3 regions of the Streptomyces sp. NPDC127100 genome follow, and region 1 is predicted to be linked to each of the others. Evidence: riboswitches for the same ligand, from Rfam matches in the RefSeq annotation. Region 1 holds a riboswitch; each other region holds the start of a gene.
What was found. A riboswitch is a leader RNA that binds a small molecule or an ion and turns the genes downstream of it on or off. The one in region 1 is predicted to bind cyclic di-AMP.

Region 1 (4,203 bases):
CGAGGATGCCGGCGCGCAGTTGGTCGCGCATCGACTCCTTGGACATGGTGCTGCCCTTGCCGAGGAAGCCGATGTTGACGGGGCTCGACTCCAGGGCCGCGTACATCCGCGCGAGGTGCCACGAACCGGGGGTGACCGTGGTCGCCTTGCTGCCCTCGGCGGGGCCGGTGCCGCCGCCGATGAGGGTGGTGATGCCGGAGGCGAGGGCCTCGTCGACGACGCCCGGCGCGATGAAGTGGACGTGCGTGTCGATGCCGCCGGCGGTGACGATCCTGCCGTTGCCCGCGATGATCTCCGTCTCGGGCCCGATGACGAGATCCGGGTGGACGCCGTCCATGGTGTCGGGGTTGCCGGACTTGCCGATGCCGGTGATGCGGCCGTCTCGGATGCCGATGTCGGCCTTGACGACGCCCCAGTGGTCGATGATCACGGCGCCGGTGATGACGGTGTCGGGGGCGCCCTCGGCGCGGGTGGCGCGCGACTGGCCCATGGACTCGCGCAGCACCTTGCCGCCCCCGAAGACCGACTCGTCGCCGGAGCGGCCGGGGCCGCCCGAGCGGTCCTCCTCGATCTCGACGAAGAGGTCGGTGTCGGCCAGGCGGATGCGGTCGCCCGTGGTCGGTCCGAACAGGTCGGCGTAGGCGGGCCGGGACAGTTCAGGCATCGAGGGCACCTCCGGTCGCGCCGCGCAGGCCCGGGACGACGCGAGCGCCCGCGAGGGGGATCAGCTCCACGTCGACCGGGATGCCGGGCTCGAACCGGACGGCGGTGCCGGCGGCGATGTTCAGCCGCGTGCCGTGCGCCGCGGCGCGGTCGAAGTCGAGACCGGGGTTGGCCTCGGCGAAGTGGTAGTGGGAGCCGACCTGGACGGGCCGGTCGGCGGTGTTGAGCACGGTCAGGCGGACGCTCGGGCGGCCCTCGTTGAAGGTGACCGGCTCGTCGGCGAAGAGGATCTCTCCGGGAATCATGGCGGCGGTCCCGTCAGACGATCGGTTCGTGGACGGTGACGAGCTTGGTGCCGTCGGGGAAGGTCGCCTCGACCTGCACGTCGTGGATCATCTCGGGGACACCCTCCATGACCTCGTGACGCTGGATCAGTTGGCGTCCCGACGCCATGAGCTCACTGACCGTGCGGCCGTCGCGGGCGCCTTCGAGGATGTGCGAGGTGATGAGCGCGACGACCTCGGGGTGGTTGAGTCGCACGCCTCGTGCCCGGCGCTTCGCGGCCACGTCCGCGGCCACATGGATGAGCAGTCTCTCCTGCTCGTGCGGGGTCAGTTGCACGTACCACCTCACTGGACATCACGCCGGGACCGGGCGGTCCGGCTGCCGCGTCCACCGCGGCGGTCCTAGATGTAACACACAGGAATTGACCCGATCGGGGCTTCCGGTATCACAAAACCGCAGGTGGATCGGGGTGCAGAGTACGGCCGGAGTGTTTCTGCCACGTCACGCGGTTTTGACTGACTGATTACCGGTTTGACCGGCCGATTACCCGTGCCGCCGCTGGCACTCCGCGCACCCGAAGGCACGCTCGGCGCACGGCCGTTCCCCACGGCCCGGAAGCCGGGTCCGGCGCGCCCTCCGCCGGACCGGAGCCCAAACCGGCCGAACGGCGTACCCCCTTACGGCGTAGGAACACCCCGGATTCCCGGCCCGCCTGGCTTGCGCCATGTGCCCTCCCGGATGGCGGAACATGTCATTCCGCCGCTGGTCACGGGGTCGTCATGACGCTCGAAAGAGGATCGAACACTCTTATGTCCACCAGAACGGGTGAGTGGTGAGTAACCACACAAGGGCCCGGTTCCGTTGGGATTTTCCCACTTCGATGCGACAAGATCCATGACTGACGACAAGCCCCCGCCACAGCGGCGGGGCGGTCCGGGCGGACGCCGAGTCCTGCCGCCGCCCGGACGACCGGTCGACAGGAGTGCATCGGCAGGAGTGGAGGACCCGAGCACGACGGGTCGCCGGAACGGCCGCCTCCGCGAGGAAGGCGCCGGGCCGAGCAGCCCTTGGGGTGAAGCCGCACCCGTGCGGCCGGGCAACTTCGCCAGCCCGAATCCGACAGGTCATCCTTCACAGGCGGCTGACGAAGGGTTGCGCATGACTGCGCTCAATCGTGTCCCGTCGATGATGGCCCGTGCCGGTACGGCCTCGGCCCTGACCATCGCCGCCGTGGGCGGCTCCATCGTGGTTCCCGGCGTCGCCTCCGACGCCGCGGCGGCCGGCCACGCCACGAAGGCCTTGCGGATAGCGGCCTCCAAGAAGGGCGCCCCCTACGCGTGGGGAGCGACCGGTCCGCGCAGGTTCGACTGCTCCGGACTGACGCTGTACTCGTTCAAGAAGGCCGGCAAGAAGCTGCCGCGGACGGCCGCGCAGCAGTACAACAAGACCCGGCACATCTCCGCCGGCAGCCGCAGGGCCGGAGACCTCGTGTTCTTCCACTCGGGCCGGTACGTGTACCACGTCGGCATCTACGCCGGGAAGGGCAAGATCTGGCACGCCCCGAAGACCGGGGACGTGGTGCGGCTGCAGAAGATCTGGACGAGCAACGTCTGGTACGGCCGGGTGAAGTGATCCCCCGGGGGCGGTGGCGGCGTCCCTGACGCGCCGTGACCGCCCCCGGGTGCGTGCCGCGGCGCATGACAGGGGCCCTCGGCGGTCACCCGCCACGCCGGGCCGTTCACAGCCGCCCTACCGCCGTGACGAGACACGGTCCCGCACGGACCGGCGCACCGTTCCGCCGCACGCGTTCCGCCGCACGCGTTCCGTCGCACGCGTTCCGTCGCACGCCGGGTGCGGTCGGCTCCTCACCGCTGTGGCCCAGGCCGGCCCAGGGCCTCGCCCCGGGGTTGACTCACGACCGTGACGGGATCGGCAGGCGCCGCAGGTTCCGGTGCCGTCCAGGGCAGTTCGATGGAGACGGTCTTGCCGCCCTGGCGCGTGGGCCGCACCCTCAGCCTGCCGCCGCACTCCGCCGTCAGCCACCGGATGATCACCATGCCCCGGCCGTTGTCCTGCTGCACGGCGGCCGGCAGCCGCTTGGGAAAGCGCGGGTGGCTGTCGGTGACGCCGACGCACAGCCGTTCGTCGCGGTCGAGGACGAGGTCCACCGTGAAGGTCGGCGACTGCCCGAGCGTGTGCTGGACCGCGTTGGTGGCCAGTTCGGAGACGATGAGGCGGACGGTCTCGGACATCTCCGCCTCCGCGGGCAGCCCCCACTCCGCCAGTGTGCCCACCGCATAGGTGCGCGCGGCGGCCACCGAGGCCGGATCGCTGGGCAGAGTGACGGATGCTTCCAGATGGTCTGCCATGGCGACGCCGTCCCTTTCCCGCGGGACCGAGGTCCGACACGGAGCGGATGGTTCGAGTACGGTCCCGGACTGGTGCTTCGCCGCCAGACTGCCATCACCACCCGGTGGAGAGCGGCGAACCCCGGAGATATGCATATATCTGTCGCTCGAAGCGGTGAACTCTGCGACGGCAGAACGTATGTGGAGGGCGCGTGAGGAGTAAAGGAGTGGCCCATGCAGCACGGCCCGGTGGTGCGTCGCCGAAAGCTGGGCGCGGAACTGCGTGCCCTGCGCACGTCGGCGGGGATCACCAGCGGCGAGGCGGCCCGGCTGGTGGGCTGGCACCAGTCGAAGGTCAGCCGGATCGAGACCGGGACGAGCGGCGCCAAGCCCGCCGACGTGCGGTTACTCCTGGACGCCTACGGCGTGGCCGACGGGGAACTGCGGGAGTTGCTGGTGGTGCTGGCGGGTTCCGAGGACGCGAGCGGGCGGCACCACTGGTGGCACGCCTACCGCGGGGTACTGCCGCCGACGTACCGGGACTTCATCAGCCTGGAGTCGCAGGCGAGCGCGATGCGGACGCTGGAGACGACCGTCGTGCCCGGGCTGCTGCAGACACCGGAGTACGCCCGCGCGGTGACGCGGGCCGCGGTGGACGGGCAGCCGGAGAACCGGCTGAACACGCTGGTGGAGGTCCGTCTCGCCCGGCAGGACGTGCTGCGCGCCGACCCGCCGCTCGAACTGAACGCGGTCCTCGACGAGGCGGTGCTGCGCCGGGAGGTGGGAGGGCCGGGCGTGATGGCCCGGCAGCTGATCCGTCTGGTGGAGGCCGCGCGACTGCCCCATGTCCGGCTCCAGGTGCTCCCGTTCTCCGCCGGGGCGCACATCGGTGTCACCGGTCCTTTCG
Region 2 (4,203 bases), on a different contig from region 1:
CCGGCGTCTCGCCAGATGCGGAAACGTCCGTAGACGGTGGCCCATGGGCCGAACTCGGCAGGCATCTCCCGCCACTGACCGCTGGAGCGGAACCGCCAGATCACCCCCTCGAACTGTTCCCGCAAACGCTCCGGATACGGGCCGTACTTACCGATCGGCAGATACGGCTCGATGAACTTCCACTGAGCATCGGTGAGTTGCCTACGCGTCACGACCACAGTCCTACCGGCTTCCACCTCGCGAAGAGCTCAGAACCCGGCAACTAATCACGACAACACACAGGCCCCAGGAGTCGCCGGCGCCGCGCCACCCTCAGGCCGACGATGGTCCGAGGGTGACGCGGCGTGTGGACAGCCTTAGGGGCACCGGCAGTTGGCGACGAGGGCGTTGTCGGAGGGGTGCTCTACCGTGTTGATCAGCATCGGGCTCCGCCCGCACGGTGCCGGTCACCGATCCCTCGTCAGAAAGCGAACTCGTGAGCAACTGGGACAGCACAGTCGGCCCCTCCGGCGATCCCGTGGGGCAGACGTCCCGCAGCAGTGCCTTCCGGGCCTTCGCCCGGCGGCACGGGGTGTCCGACGACGCCATCACCCGCCTGCTGTGGAGCATGGAGCCGGCCGTGTACTTCAAGCAGAAGACGCCGGAGAGCGTCCGGCCCGGCGACCGGGTGATCGGTCACATCGGAGGGGCGCCGGCGCTGCCCCTGGACATGGAGTGGAAGGTGGGCGACATCTTCGTCGCATCCTTCGACCTCGCCGCGGTGCCCCGCACGCTGTTCGACGACGGGCTGCCCCGGGAGGGGCACCTCCTGCTGTTCACCTGGTCGGACGCTGGCGGCGGCAAGGCGCTCTACATACCGCCCGGGACCAAGACGACCGTGCGCCCGGCCCCCGTCCCGAGCGAACTGGACCTGCAGTTCGGGTCCTCCCACATGATGCTGGACCGCTGGACCATGGTCGCCTCCCACAACGACGCATGGGACGCCCACGCCTGGCTCATCGGCGAGGACCACGGGGGCATCTGGGGTGAGCCGGAAGGGGAGGAAGCCGAGTGGCACGCTCGGCTGGAGGCCGCCGTCGAGGAGTACGCCGCCAAGGTCGGCGTCAGACCGGCCATGGACAACAGCACCGACAAGCTGCGGGGAGTGCAGGGGAACATCCACCACAGCTGGGACAAGAGCACAGAGGCGTTCCAGCGCCTGCGGGAGGAGGCGGTCCGCGAACTCAGGGACGCCCCGGAGCGGTTCGACGAGGTCTACGACCGGGCATGGCGGGAGCTGCCCGGACAACCGCTGTTGCACCTCGCGACCTTCAACATGGAGTCGCTCCAGTACGACTGGATGGACGGCGACATCAGCTGGTTGATCAGCCGCGACGACCTTCACGCCAGACGGTTCGACAAGGTCGAGCACTACTGGTTGGGCTGATTTCTGCGGTTCGGCCTGTCCCGGAGGCCTCGTGACCACCGCGTGATCACGACATCACACACCCCCTAGGGCCCGGTCCCGTCGGAGGCCGACGGGACCGGGTCACGGCCGGGTGCGGGGTACGGCTCAGTACGCGCTGAAGACGTTGTCGATCGAGCCGTACCGGTCGGCCGCGTAGTTGCAGGCGGCGGTGATGTTGGCGACCGGGTCGTACGAGTCCCAGGAGGTGCCGGCGACGTGGTACGCCTGGAAGGTCGGGTCGATCACCTGGAGCAGGCCCTTGGACGGGGTGCCGTTGACGGCGTTGATGTCCCAGTTGTTGATGGCGAGCGGGTTGCCGGACGACTCCCGCATGATGTTGCGGTGGATGCCGTCGTACGTCCCGGGGATTCCGTGCTGGGCCATGATGTCCAGCGACTCGCGGATCCAGCCGTCGAGGTTGTCCGGGTACGCCGTGGTCGCCGCGGTGGCGGCGGTGGTCGTGGTGGCCGGCGTGGCGGCGGACGCGGTGGCGGCCCCGACGAGCGGCATGGCGAAGACGGCGGCGCCGGCGCCGGCGAGGGCGAGCTTGCGGCCGAGGCGGGCGGTGCGGGCGTGACGGTTCTGACCGTTGGCAGGCATGTGTGTGTCCCTCTCCTACGCCTGCGAGGTGAGCTGTCGGGTTCGGGCGGGGAGGTGCCCGGCCGTGCCCTGACGGGCACGGCTTCACCCCGAGCCGCTCCGGTGGTGTCCGGTGCGGCGACTTACCTGGGTCCCCCGCTCCTGCCTGCGAGTGTGTCGAGTGGATGACTGTGCGTCGGGGCGGTGGCAGGATTCGGCGTCCGCCCGACAGGCCGGGAACGTATGCGAGAGCACATGTCCGGAACAAGTGCAGGAATCACTCGACGTGCCTCTTGACCTTGATCCGGGCGTTTTGGGGTGCTTGATCCTTTGCGACTGCCAAGGGTCAACTCCCCTACGGGGCAAAGGGGTGGCGGGGTTCGCGGCGCGGGCGCGGGGGACCGCGGGGGCGTGAGCCAACTCACGGGCCTCAACAAGGTCGGCAAAACGGGCATTAGGGCCAACTGGTGGCCAACCGGCCGCCGATGGGGGTCGCTTCGCCGACGGGCGCGGGACGGGCGGCCGGGCCGGGGCTCCGCGCCCTCGGTCGCACCTCGCCGCCGGTGGTCCGTCCCGGTGTCCGCGCGCGCTGCGCGGGCATCCGTTCGGAGAGGGGGGAGGGCGGGAGGGTGCCGAATGGGTGACGTTCCCGGGGTGCGGCCCGTTGGGAGGAATGGTGGGATCTTCGGTGGCGGTTTCCGGCGCGCCGTGTCCCGGTTCGCGCCGTTCTGGTGGCATCGGGCGGTATCTGCTCATATCGCCCGATCAAAAACATACCGCGCATGATCCAATACCGACCGGCCTGTAACGGTGGGCGCTAGCGGTGATCGAAACGTGACCGGATACGCTGACTCGAGTGGTGGCAGCGACCTATCGACAAACCAGGTAATCGCCAGTAGACACCAGCAGACAGGAGACCCCTCGTGACCGTCGTCGGGCCGTTCGGGCTGAGCGTGCGGGACCAGGCTCTGGAAGCCGATGTCCAGACCGGATTGGCGGCCGTCGAGGAAGGGTTGCTTGAGGCAACCAAGAGTGAGGTGCCGTTCATCACGGAGGCCGCCCAGCACCTGGTGCGGGCCGGCGGCAAGCGGTTCCGGCCGCTGCTGGTGATGCTCGCCTCCCGGTTCGGCGACCCCTACGCGCCCGGCATCGTGCCCTCGGCCGTGGTCGTGGAGCTGACCCACCTCGCCACGCTGTACCACGACGACGTGATGGACGAGGCCGCCGTGCGCCGCGGCGTGCCCAGCGCGAACACCCGCTGGGACAACTCGGTGGCGGTCCTCACCGGCGACTTCCTGTTCGCCCGCGCCTCCCAGATCCTCGCCGACCTCGGGCCCGAGGCGGTCCGGGTGCAGGCCCTGGCGTTCGAGCGGCTCGTCACCGGCCAGATCCTGGAGACGGCCGGCCCGCAGGACGGACGGGACCCGGTCGACCACTACCTGGACGTGCTGGGCGGCAAGACGGGGTCGCTGGTGGCGGTCTCCTGCCGGTTCGGCGCGATGATGTCCGGCGCCGACGAGACGGTCGTCGACGTGCTGACCCAGTACGGCGAGCGGCTCGGCGTCGCCTTCCAGCTCGCGGACGACGTCCTGGACATCGCCTCCGACTCCCACGAGTCGGGCAAGACGCCCGGCACGGACCTGCGCGAGGGCATCCCGACCCTCCCGGTGCTGCGGCTGCGCGAGCGGGCGGCCCGGCTGGGGCTGGCCGAGGACGTCGCCCTGTGCGAGCTGCTCGACTCCGACCTGAGCGACGACGCACGGCACGCCGAGGCGCTGCGCCTGCTGCGCGCCCACCCCGCGCTCGAGCAGGCCCGGCGGGACACCGTCCGGTACGCGAAGGACGCCCGGGCGGCGCTGGCCCCGCTGCGGGAGTGCGACGCGAAGGCCGCGCTGATCGAGCTGTGCGACGCGGTGGTGCACCGGGCCGGCTGACCCCGCCCGGCCGTTCCCCGCGCCCTCCCGGCGTGGCGCCCCTGCCCCCTACGGGCCGGGGGAGATGCCGCTCCTCCGTGTCATCCCGCAGGAGTACGCGGAGTTGAGCCCGAGGTCTGACGCTTCTTCCTGACCGATTTGGTCAGATGGACACCACGGAAAAACACCACTCCTCACCGATTCGGGTGAGAATGGCGGCTCACGGGTGAACAGTGCGAGGTCGCGAGACAGCCGCCGCCGACG
Region 3 (4,203 bases), on a different contig from region 1:
ACGGGAGCCCGGGCCGAGGCCGCGGCCCGACGGCCACCCGGGGCGGCGCACGGCCGTCCGGCCATGCTTCACGATGTGGGAAACTGGTCTAGACAACCTGAACACCTGAAGGGCAGCAACACATGGCTGAGCGCCGCGTCAACGTCGGCTGGGCCGAGGGCCTCCACGCCCGCCCCGCCTCCATCTTCGTCCGGGCCGCCACGGCCACAGGCGTCCCGGTGACGATCGCCAAGGCCGACGGCAACCCCGTCAACGCGGCCTCCATGCTGGCCGTCCTGGGCCTGGGCGCCCAGGGCGGCGAGGAGATCGTCCTCGCTTCGGACGCCGAGGGCGCGGACGTCGCCCTGGACCGGCTGGCGAAGCTGGTCTCCGAGGGGCTCGAGGAGCTTCCCGAGACCGTCTGATGTGACGGCACACGAAAGGCCCGCCCGGACCACCGGGCGGGCCTTTTGTCGCCCCTGATTCCGGGCAGCACGAATAGGCCCCGTGAATTATCCCTCTTTCGTATACGGCACCCGTGTTAATGCCGGAGCACCGGCGTGTTTACGGGACGTTGCGCATTCCTCACGCCGTCGGGGCGGTCGCCGGACGTGAAGCGCAACCGGTGCGCCGCCGCCGACCGCTCGGCGTGCAGCGCCATGAGCGCCCGCGCCCGGTCGCCGTCGCCCCGTGCCACCGCGTCGACGACCGCGCCGCGCTCCGCCCACTGCTCCGCCGCGCCGGGCACCGTGTCCACGAGGTACATCCAGTCGATCTTGCGGCGCAGCTGGATCAGCATCGCCGTGAGGGAAGGACTGCCGGCGGCCTGTGCGAGGGTCTCGTGGAACCAGCCGCCCAGCGCGCGCAGGTCCTCGCCGTGGCCCTGCCTTGAGCGTTCCTGCCCCAGCCTGACCAGGCCGCGCAGCACCTTGAGATGGGCCTCGGTGCGGCGCCGGGCCGCGCGGGAGGCACCGAGCGGCTCCAGGAGCGTGCGGGTCTCGAGCAGGTCGGCGGCCTCCTGTTCGGTGGGTTCGGCGACGCACGCGCCCGCGTGCCGCCGGGTCACCACGAAGCCCTCGGCCTCCAGGGTGCGCAGCGCCTCGCGGACCGGGACGCGGGAGACGCCGTAGCGGCGCGCGAGCAGTTCCTCGGTGAGCCGGCTGCCGCGCCCGTGGACGCCGGCGACGATGTCGTCCCGAATCGCCGTGCACACCGAGTGCGCCGGAATACGCATGTCCGACCTCCGCCCTGATCCCCGTGAAACGTCGACAACGGACGCGTGTTCCGTGACTCTAGGCCAATGAACCGCAATTTCGGAGGGGCCGCCGGAATTCAGGGATATTTTTTGGACTTCCCCGGACGGGAAACGAATCCGGCAGGGTGGTGCGGGCCCGCACGGAAATACGGCAGGGCCCCGGCTCGGGGAGCCGGGGCCCTGCGCGTGCCGTACCGTCCGTCGTCAGACGTTCACGCCGTGGGAACGGAGATAGGCGACGGGGTCCATGTCCGAGCCGTACTCCGGGCTCGTGCGGGCCTCGAAGTGCAGGTGCGGGCCGGTGACGTTGCCGGTCGCACCGGAGAGACCGATCTGCTGGCCGGCGCCGACCGACTGGCCGACCGAGACGCCGATGGACGACAGGTGGCCGTACTGGGTGTACGTGCCGTCGTGCATCCTGATCACGACCTGGTTGCCGTAGGCACCGCCCCAGCCGGCCTCGACGACGGTGCCGACGCCGACCGCGTGCACCGAGGCGCCGGTCGAGGCGTGGAAGTCGATGCCGGTGTGACTGCCGGAGGACCACAGGGAGCTGCCGGCCTGGTAGGCCGTGGACACGTAGGAGCCGGCGATCGGCGCCACGAAGGTGTTGAGGCGCTCGCGCTCCGCCTCGCGCGCGGCACGCTCCTTGGCCTCGCGCGCCTCCTCGGCGGCCTCGGCGGCCCGCTCGCGCGCGGCCTCCATGGCCGCCTCGCGGGCGGCGGCGTCCAGGGCGGCCTGCTTCTGCGCGGTGGCCTGGGCGTCGATCTCGTGGGCGATGGAGTCGCCGATGGTGACGACCGGGGTGAGTCCGCTCTGCTCGACCTCGGGCTCGGCGGCGAGGGCCGGGGCCGCGAGGGTGCCGACGACGCCGGTGGTGGCGAGGGCCGCGACGCCCGCCGCGCGGGCGGTGGTGCGGTGCATGCGGCTGGGACGGCGGTGCTTCCCGGTGGCGCGCGTGAACGCCATGTAGAGGCTGGTCCTTTCCTTCCCTCTCGCCTACCGGGTTAGCTGACGGGTTCGGAGCAGGAAGGTCTCCTACGGACCCCCTCGCCGGAGCGCGGGCGTCCGATTCACCCCAGGGACTGCGATGGGTCCCCGGCTCCCCTGGCTCGCGCCGTACGGGGACTCGGCGATGACTGTCCGGTGCCGCGGGTGCGGCGCACTGCCTGACGAACAGCCCGGACGACGCTAGACGCGGCTGTCTTCAATTCTCAAACGCAACATGGTTTTTGTAGCGCACGCCACAGGGCAGACGGGCAGCCTCTCCCCCAATTCGGACATCGGACGGCCCTGGTGACACCCGGGTCACCAGGGCCGTCGCGCACCCGTGCCGCTACTCGGCGGCCACGACGGTGACTTCACCGATGCCGAGGGCCTCGACGGGCTCCCTGATCTGTGCCGCGTCGCCGACGAGGACCGTCACCAGGCGGTCCACCGGGAAGGCGTTGACGACCGCCGCGGTGGCCTCCACGGTGCCGGTGGCGGCCAGTTGGCGGTACAACGTGGCCTGGTAGTCGTCGGGCAGGTGCTGCTCGACCTGGTCGGCCAGCGTGCTCGCGACGGCGGCCGCCGTCTCGTACTTCAGCGGCGCCACGCCCACCAGGTTCTGCACGGCGACGTCGCGCTCGGCGTCGGTGAGTCCGCCCTCGGCGAGCGTGCGCAGCACCGTCCACAGGTCCTGGAGCGCCGGACCCGTGTTGGGCGTGTCGACGGAGCCGCTGATGGCGAGCATCGCGGCGCCCGTGCCGTCGGGGGCGGACCGCAGGACCTGCCCGAACGCCCGCACGCCGTAGGTGTAGCCCTTCTCCTCGCGCAGGACGCGGTCCAGGCGTGAGGTGAGGGTGCCGCCGAGGCAGTACGTGCCGAGCACCTGGGCGGGCCACACGCGGTCGTGCCGGTCGGCTCCGGTGCGGCCGATCAGCAGCTGCGTCTGCACGGCGCCGGGGCGGTCCACGATGACGACCCGTCCGGTGTCGTCGGCGGTCACCGGCGGCACCGGGCGCGGCTCGGCGGCGGAGCCGGTCCATGCGCCGAGGGTGTCGCCGAGCAGCTCGTCGAGGTCGATGCCGGTGAGGTCGCCGACGATCACCGCGGTGGCGGTGGCGGGGCGGACGTGCTTCTCGTAGAAGGCGCGGACGGCCGCCGCGTCGATGTCCGCGACCGTCTCCTCGCTGCCCTGGCGCGGGCGCGACATGCGCGAGTCCGCCGGGAACAGCTCCTTGGAGAGCTCCTTGGCGGCGCGGCGGGAGGGGTTGGCCAGCTCGTGCGGGATCTCGTCGAGCCGGTTGCGCACCAGCCGCTCGACCTCGCTGTCGGCGAACGCGGGCGCCCTGAGGGCGTCGGCGACCAGACCGAGGGCCTTGGCGAGGCGCGAGGCGGGCACCTCCAGGCTCAGCCGGACACCGGGGTGGTCCGCGTGCGCGTCGAGGGTGGCGCCGCAGCGCTCGAGCTCGGCGGCGAACTCCTCGGCGGAGTGCTTGTCGGTGCCCTCCGAGAACGCGCGCGCCATGATCGTGGCCACGCCGTCCAGGCCGGCGGGCTCGGCGTCCAGGGGGGCGTCGAGCGACACCTCGACGGCGACGACCTGCTGGCCGGGACGGTGGCAGCGCAGCACGGTGAGCCCGTTGTCGAGGCTGCCGCGCTCGGGTGCCGGGAACGCCCACGGCTTGGGCTCGCCGGCCTGCGGCTGGGAGTGAAATTCCATCGTGGCGAGCTCGGTCACTTGGCCGCCTCCTCGTTCTTGTCGGTGGCGTCGTTCTCGTCGGCGGGGGCGGTGGGCTCGTAGACGAGCACCGCGCGGTTGTCGGGGCGCAGACGGGCCTTCGCGACCTCCTGGACCTCCTCGGCCGTCACCTCGAGCACCCGCCCCACGGCGGTGAGGGCGAGCTGCGGGTCGCCGAACAGGACGGCGTACCGGCACAGTTCGTCGGCGCGGCCGGCGACCGTGCCGAGCCGGTCCAGCCACT

Region 2: linked by a shared signal. The riboswitch ahead of ACFWJB_RS05170 (transglycosylase SLT domain-containing protein) and the one ahead of ACFWJB_RS10430 (C40 family peptidase) in region 1 are both predicted to bind cyclic di-AMP.
Region 3: linked by a shared signal. The riboswitch ahead of ACFWJB_RS17685 (M23 family metallopeptidase) and the one ahead of ACFWJB_RS10430 (C40 family peptidase) in region 1 are both predicted to bind cyclic di-AMP.

Annotation. Positions count from the first base shown of each region.
Region 1 covers NZ_JBHXFL010000007.1:70,672-74,874, reverse strand. Annotated here, with positions in the region: gene ACFWJB_RS10445 (urease subunit alpha) at 1-664, opposite strand, end outside; gene ACFWJB_RS10440 (urease subunit beta) at 657-968, opposite strand; gene ACFWJB_RS10435 (urease subunit gamma) at 982-1,284, opposite strand; cyclic di-AMP (ydaO/yuaA leader) riboswitch at 2,010-2,071, shown strand; gene ACFWJB_RS10430 (C40 family peptidase) at 2,107-2,580, shown strand; gene ACFWJB_RS10425 (ATP-binding protein) at 2,814-3,317, opposite strand; gene ACFWJB_RS10420 (helix-turn-helix domain-containing protein) at 3,531-4,203, shown strand, end outside.
Region 2 covers NZ_JBHXFL010000003.1:91,760-95,962, forward strand. Annotated here, with positions in the region: partial or broken gene ACFWJB_RS05160 (IS5 family transposase) at 1-212, opposite strand, end outside; gene ACFWJB_RS05165 (DUF1963 domain-containing protein) at 476-1,426, shown strand; gene ACFWJB_RS05170 (transglycosylase SLT domain-containing protein) at 1,553-2,047, opposite strand; cyclic di-AMP (ydaO/yuaA leader) riboswitch at 2,051-2,216, opposite strand; gene ACFWJB_RS05175 (polyprenyl synthetase family protein) at 2,950-3,960, shown strand.
Region 3 covers NZ_JBHXFL010000016.1:109,692-113,894, reverse strand. Annotated here, with positions in the region: gene ACFWJB_RS17695 (HPr family phosphocarrier protein) at 123-404, shown strand; gene ACFWJB_RS17690 (GntR family transcriptional regulator) at 521-1,213, opposite strand; gene ACFWJB_RS17685 (M23 family metallopeptidase) at 1,439-2,203, opposite strand; cyclic di-AMP (ydaO/yuaA leader) riboswitch at 2,216-2,379, opposite strand; gene ACFWJB_RS17680 (M16 family metallopeptidase) at 2,571-3,959, opposite strand; gene ACFWJB_RS17675 (M16 family metallopeptidase) at 3,956-4,203, opposite strand, start outside.